2 regions of the Streptomyces sp. NPDC045899 genome follow, and region 1 is predicted to be linked to the other one. Evidence: riboswitches for the same ligand, from Rfam matches in the RefSeq annotation. Region 1 holds a riboswitch; the other holds the start of a gene.

Region 1 (3,319 bases):
ACTGGCCGCTGCACTCCGCGCCGAACGTCGTCACCACCCCGCACCTGGCCGGGGCGACCCGGCAGACCGCCCACCGCGCGGCCGCCATCACCGCGGCCGAGGTCGCCCGGTACGTACGCGGCGAGAAACTCGCCCACCCCGCCCTCCCCGCCAACCTCGATGCCACGGAGGCCCGTACGCCATGAGCACCGACCGGGTGATGATCGGAGTCGATATCGGCACATCGGTCACCAAGGCCGTGGCCTTCGGCCGGGACGGGCGGGCCATCGCGTCCGCGAGCCGCCCCAGCCGGCTGGACCGGCGGCCTGGGGGCCGGGTCGAACAGGACCTGGAGGACGTGCTGCGCACCGTGGCCGAGGTGTGCCGCGAGGTCGCCGCCGCCCTGCCCGCGCCTCCCGTCGCACTCGCCCTGACCGGCCAGGGGGACGGGCTGTGGCTGCGCGACGCGGCGGGCCGGGCGGTGCGTCCGCCGATCTCGTGGATGGACGGCAGGGCGGCGGAGACAGTGGCCCGCTGGCGCGCGGACGGCACCCTGCGGGCGCTGTGGGCCCGTACCGGTTCGGGGGTGTTCCCCGGCTGCCACGCCCCGCTGCTGGCCTGGCTCGCCGAGCATGAACCGCGGTCGCTGGAGCGGGCCGAGGTCGCGGGCTACTGCGTGGACGCGGTCGCCCAGCGGCTGACCGGGGTGATCGGGGTGGACGCCTCCGATGCCTCGCTGCCGTTCCTCGATGTCACCACCCGCCGCTATGTCCGCGACGCGCTGGAGATGTGCGGAATCGCCGGGTACGCACGGCTGTTGCCGGAGCCCGCCGCGCCCGGGGCACTCGCCCCGCTGCACGAGGAGGGCGCCCGGCTGCTCGGGCTCCCGGCCGGACTCCCGGTCGCCGCGGGCCCCTACGACCTGCCCGCCTGCGCCATCGGCAGCGGGGTGCGGGAGCGGGGCGACGGACTGCTGATCGTGGGCACCACCCTGGCCTGCCAGGTGCTGACCGACGACGCCCGGATCGACCCGGCCGCCGATCCGGCCGGGATGTGGCTGTGCACCCCCGACCCCACACGCTGGCTGCGGGCGATGCCCGCGATGGTCGGCACCGCGGCCCTGGAATGGGCGCTGGAGTTCACCGGGGCCACCACCGCCGGCCTCGACGGGATACTGGCCGACAGCCCGCCCGGCGCCCGTGGAGTCACCGCACTGCCGTTCCTGTCCGGGGCGGGCGAGCGGGCGCCGTTCGTCGAACCCGCCGCCCAGGGACGGCTCGACGGGCTCACCCTCGCCTCGACCCGCGCCGACGCGGTCCGCGCGGTCTGCGAGTCCATCGCCTACGCCGCCCGGCACTGCCTGGAGGCGGCCGGGCTCTCCGCGAGCCTGGCGCTGTGCGGCGGCGGCACCCGGTCCCGGGCCTGGACCCAGTTGTTCGCGGATGTCATCGGCCGTCCGGTGCGGATCCCCGGGGAGCCCGAAGTGGGGGCGCGCGGCGCGGTCGTGGTCGCCTGGGAGAGCCTCGGTGAGCCGGTCGACCCGGAGCGCTGGCAGGCCGACACACGCACCGTCACACCCGATCCGGACCGCCGTGAGACCTTCGAACACGGCTACGCCGACTACCGCTCCCGGCTTGCCCACGCCCTGGCCGGCTGGCGGGAAAAGGCCCGGGAACAGCGGACGGAGGCCACCCCGCAATAGCACATACGTGGGAAACTCCCCCGTGGGCGACACAAGATGTGGGGGCGCGTGCGTCGGCCGACACAAGATGTATGCTCGTCCTCGCTGTCGACGCAGGGGAATCCGGTGGGAATCCGGAACTGTCCCGCAACGGTGTACGTGTGCGCATATGTGTACCCGTGAGTCCGATGACCTGCCGACGGCCGTCTGAATACGTCCGGGCCTCGCGGGTTGGGCCGTTGGACGCTGCGCGGTATGCGTTCGTACGGTAGTGCGAATTCGTCATGCCCGTACGCGGCCTTCGCTCCCCATCCCTCCTGGCCCCCAGCCGAGCGAGGGAGAACACTTCAGTGACCATCGCGCCCGCCGACCCGGTTTCAGAGGCAGCGGCTTCCCAGGCAGTGGCCGACGCGCCCGGTACCGCGCTGCTGCGGACCCTCACCGGGCTCACCGCCGACCTGCCCGCCACCGACCCCGGCAAAGTCGCGGCCGCCGCCCTGCGCGGCCGCCATCCCGGCTCGGACGAGGCGGAGTTGCGCACCCTGGCGACCGAGGCGGCGGCCGGGCTGATCGCGGAGGAGCCGGAGTACTCCCGGCTGGCCGCGCGGCTGCTGGCCCTGACGATCACCGAGGAGGCGGCCGGGCAGGGCGCGGTCTCCTTCTCGTCCTCGGTCGCGGTGGGCCACCGCGAGGGCCTGATCGCCGACAGCACCGCCGAGTTCGTCACCACCCATGCCGCCCGGCTGGACGCGCTGGTGGAGCGGGCGCTGGCGGACGGCGCCGACAAGCGCTTCGGCTACTTCGGACTGCGCACCCTGTACAGCCGCTACCTGCTGCGCCACCCGATCACCCGTCAGGTCATCGAGACCCCGCAGCACTTCCTCCTCCGGGTCGCCTGCGGTCTGGCCGAGAACCTCGGCGAGCGGGCCCTGGACGAGGTCGCCGAGCTGTACCGGCTCACCAGCACCCTGTCCTACCTGCCCAGCTCCCCCACGCTGTTCAACTCCGGCACCCGGCACCCGCAGATGTCCTCGTGCTACCTGCTGGACTCGCCGCTGGACGAGCTGGACTCCATCTACAACCGCTACCACCAGGTCGCGCGGCTGTCGAAGCACGCGGGCGGCATCGGTCTGTCCTACTCCCGCATCCGGGCCCGCGGTTCGCTGATCCGCGGCACCAACGGGCACTCCAACGGCATCGTGCCGTTCCTGCGCACGCTGGACGCCTCGGTGGCCGCCGTCAACCAGGGCGGCCGGCGCAAGGGCGCGGCCTGTGTCTACCTGGAGACCTGGCACGCGGACATCGAGGAGTTCCTGGAGCTGCGGGACAACACCGGTGAGGAAGCCCGCCGCACCCACAACCTCAACATCGCCCACTGGATCCCGGACGAGTTCATGCGCCGCGTCGAGGCGGACGCCGACTGGTCGCTGTTCTCCCCGGCCGACGCGCCGCAGCTGGTGGACCTGTGGGGCGAGGAGTTCGACGCCGCGTACCGCAGGGCCGAGGCCGAGGGCCGCGCCGTCAAGCAGGTCCCGGCGCGCCAGCTCTACGCCCGGATGATGCGCACGCTCGCGCAGACCGGCAACGGCTGGATGACGTTCAAGGACGCCGCCAACCGCACCGCCAACCAGACCGCCGAGCCCGGCAAGGTCGTCCACT
Region 2 (3,319 bases), on a different contig from region 1:
CTGCTGTGGCCGGTCGACGCCCTCGTGGTCATGGGCGCGCTGCTGCTCCCGCTGTCCGTGGTGGCGACACCGCTGCTGATGGCCACGGTCGGGGGCGGCCAGGAGGCCAAGGTGGTGAAGCTGTGGACCGTCACCGCCTGGCCGACCGCGTGCGCGGTCGCCCTGCTCGGTCTGGTCCTCCTGGCCCTGGGCGGCTATGTCCTGGGGGCCGCGGCCGGTGCCAGGGCCGCGCTGGCGCGGCTCCTGGTCGCCCCGCGTGAGGCGGCCCTCGGCGCGCGGGTCGTCGAACTGGCCCGCTCCCGTGTCCGGTTGGTGAACGCGTTCGAGGCCGAACGGCGCCGTATCGAGCGTGATCTGCACGACGGTGCGCAGCAGCGGCTGGTGGCGCTGACGATGACGCTCGGTCTGGCCCGCCTCGACACCCCGCCGGGCCCCCTCGCCGACCGGCTCGCCAAGGCCCATCAGGAGGCGGGAGCGGCACTGGCGGAGCTGCGCGAGCTCATCCACGGCATCCATCCCCAGGTCCTCACGGACTTCGGCCTCGGGGCGGCGGTGGCCGATGCCGCGGACCGCTCCCCGGTCCCGGTGGACGTGGACCTGGACCTGCCGGGACGGCTGCCGCGGGCGGTGGAGGCGGCCGCGTACTTCGTGGTCCGCGAGGCCCTCGTCAACACGGCCAGGCACAGCGGGGCGAGCCGGGCGGAGGTGAGCGGCGGGCACCGGGACGGACGGCTGGTCCTGCGGGTGCGCGACGACGGCGGGGGTGGCGCCGACCCGGGTGCGGGCAGCGGGCTGACCGGACTCGCGGACCGGGTGTCGGTGCTCGATGGCAGACTCTCCCTGTCCAGCCCGCCGGGCGGGCCGACCCTGGTGTGTGTGGAGTTTCCTTGCGAACCGACCGACAGCGATCCTCCGGCCGGCCTCTGCGCGTCGTGCTCGCCGAGGACGGTGTGCTGCTGCGGGAAGGGCTCGTAGAGCTGCTCGGCCGGTGCGGACATACGGTGGTCGCGGCCGTCGGTGACGCCCCGGCGCTGGTGGCCGCCGTCGAGGAGCACGCGCCGGACATCGTGGTGACCGATGTCCGGATGCCGCCGGGGTTCCAGGACGAGGGACTGCACGCGGCGGTGCGGCTGCGTGAGCGGCGGCCCGCCCTGCCCGTCCTGGTGCTCAGTCAGTACGTGCAGCGGGCGTATGCCTCGGACCTGCTGGACTCCGGTGACGGCACCGGCGTCGGCTATCTGCTGAAGGACCGGGTGGGGCAGGTCGAGGAGTTCATGGACGCCCTGGGCGCGGTCGCCGACGGCGGCACCGTGGTCGACCCCGAGGTGGTGCGCCAACTGCTGCGCCGGCGCCGCGATCCGCTGGAGCGGCTCACCCCGCGCGAACGGGAGGTCCTCGCCCTGATCGCGGAAGGCCGGTCCAACGCCGCGATCGCCCGTGCGCTGGTGGTGTCCGACGCGGCCGTGGGCAAGCACATCAGCGGCATCCTCACCAAACTGGACCTCCCGCCGGGCGAGGACACCCACCGCCGGGTGCTCGCCGTGCTGGCGTATCTACGGGCCTGAGGACGAGCCGCCCCACGGGCGTGAGGACGAGCGGAGCGGGTGGTTCCGAACCCACCCGAACCCGGCCGTACCGCGCGACCGGCGTGCGACCGCGCGCCCCCGAGCGCGCTTGTCACCACCCCGATCCGGGCATTACTGTCACCACGCCTTGGTGAACGGGAAATCGGTGTGATGCCGGTGCGGCCCTCGCCACTGTGATCGGGAAGTCCGGCTCCGGCCCTCGCGGGCAGCCACTGGGTCCTCGGACCCGGGAAGGCGGAGCACGGGCGGTGGTACCCGTAAGCCAGGAGACCGGCCGAGGCGCGTCGTCCATCCACGAGGTGCTGGAGAGGGTCTGCTGAACCATGCACATAGCCGAGGGTTTCCTGCCTCCGGCGCACGCGATCGCCTGGGGCGTCGCGTCCGCGCCTTTCGTCGTCCACGGAGTACGGTCACTCACCCGTGAGGTCAAGGAGCATCCGGAGAGCACCCTGCTCCTCGGCGCCTCCGGAGCCTTCACCTTCGTTCTGTCGGCCCTCAAACTGCCCTCGGTGACCGGGAGCTGTTCCCATCCGACCGGCACCGGGCTGGGTGCCATCCTGTTCCGCCCGCCGATCATGGCGGTACTGGGCACGATCACCCTGCTCTTCCAGGCGCTGCTGCTCGCGCACGGCGGGCTGACCACGCTCGGCGCCAACGTCTTCTCGATGGCGATCGTCGGGCCGTGGGCCGGTTACGCGGTGTACCGGCTGCTGCGGCGGGCCGGGGTACCGCTGATGGTCACCGTGTTCTTCGCCGCGTTCGTGGCCGATCTGTCCACCTACTGCGTCACCAGCGTGCAGCTCGCCCTCGCCTTCCCGGACCCGAGCAGCGGGTTCCTGGGCGCGCTCGGCAAGTTCGGCTCCATCTTCGCCGTCACCCAGATCCCGCTCGCGGTCAGTGAGGGATTCCTCACGGTGCTCGTGATGCGCCTGCTCGCGCAGTCCAGCAAGGGTGAGCTGACCCGGCTGGGCGTGTTCCCGGCCGATGAGCGGAAGCGGACCGAGACGACCGAGGCGGTGGCCCGATGAGCCGTAACACGAAGATCAACGCCCTGCTGCTGCTCGCGGTGGCGGCGCTCGCGATCGTGCCACTGGCCCTGGGGCTCGGCGACCACAAGGAGGAGCCCTTCACAGGCTCCGACGCCGAGGCGGAGACCGCGATCACCGAGCTGAAGCCCGACTACGAGCCGTGGTTCTCACCGCTCTACGAACCGCCGTCGGGGGAGATCGAGTCGGCCCTGTTCGCCCTTCAGGCGGCCCTGGGCGCCGGCGTCCTCGCCTACTACTTCGGTCTGCGCCGGGGACGGCGCCAGGGCGAGCAGCGCGCCCAGGAGCGGCAGGAGGCCGAGAGCGCGTCCGTGGCCGCCCGGGAGCCGGACGACGAGAGCGTCTGAGCCCCCGTGCTGCCGATCGACGAGGCGGCGCACAGCAGTCGCTGGCGCCGCCGTCATCCCGTGGACAAGGCCGTGCTCGGACTCGGCCTGACCGTACTCGCGATCTCGTTGCCGCCCTGGCCCGGCGCGGCCCTGGTGATGGTGACGGCGCTGACCGTACTGCTCGGCCCGGCGGGTGTGCCGGGGCGGCGGCTGTGGCGCGCCTACCGCGTTCCGCTGGGCTTCTGTGTGACCGGGGCGGCCACCCTGCTGGTGCGGGTCGGCGGCGACGGCTTCGTGGGCCTCGCCGACGGGGGCCCGGAACGCGCGGGAGAGCTGCTGCTGCGCACCTCCGCCGCGT

Evidence for each region. Region 1 has a riboswitch for cobalamin ahead of AC07FT_RS02575 (ribonucleoside-diphosphate reductase subunit alpha). Riboswitches for the same ligand answer to the same signal wherever they lie in the genome.
Region 2: another riboswitch for cobalamin. It lies ahead of AC07FT_RS17485 (energy-coupling factor ABC transporter permease); the one in region 1 lies ahead of AC07FT_RS02575 (ribonucleoside-diphosphate reductase subunit alpha).

The regions. Positions count from the first base shown of each region.
Region 1 is NZ_JBWKKP010000002.1:13,482-16,800, forward strand. Features, by position in the region: gene AC07FT_RS02565 (2-hydroxyacid dehydrogenase) at 1-185, shown strand, start outside; gene AC07FT_RS02570 (FGGY family carbohydrate kinase) at 182-1,681, shown strand; cobalamin riboswitch at 1,747-1,875, shown strand; gene AC07FT_RS02575 (ribonucleoside-diphosphate reductase subunit alpha) at 2,011-3,319, shown strand, end outside.
Region 2 is NZ_JBWKKP010000010.1:219,807-223,125, reverse strand. Features, by position in the region: gene AC07FT_RS17495 (sensor histidine kinase) at 1-975, shown strand, start outside; gene AC07FT_RS17490 (response regulator) at 933-1,565, shown strand; cobalamin riboswitch at 1,698-1,879, shown strand; gene AC07FT_RS17485 (energy-coupling factor ABC transporter permease) at 1,910-2,614, shown strand; gene AC07FT_RS17480 (energy-coupling factor ABC transporter substrate-binding protein) at 2,611-2,979, shown strand; gene cbiQ (cobalt ECF transporter T component CbiQ) at 2,986-3,319, shown strand, end outside.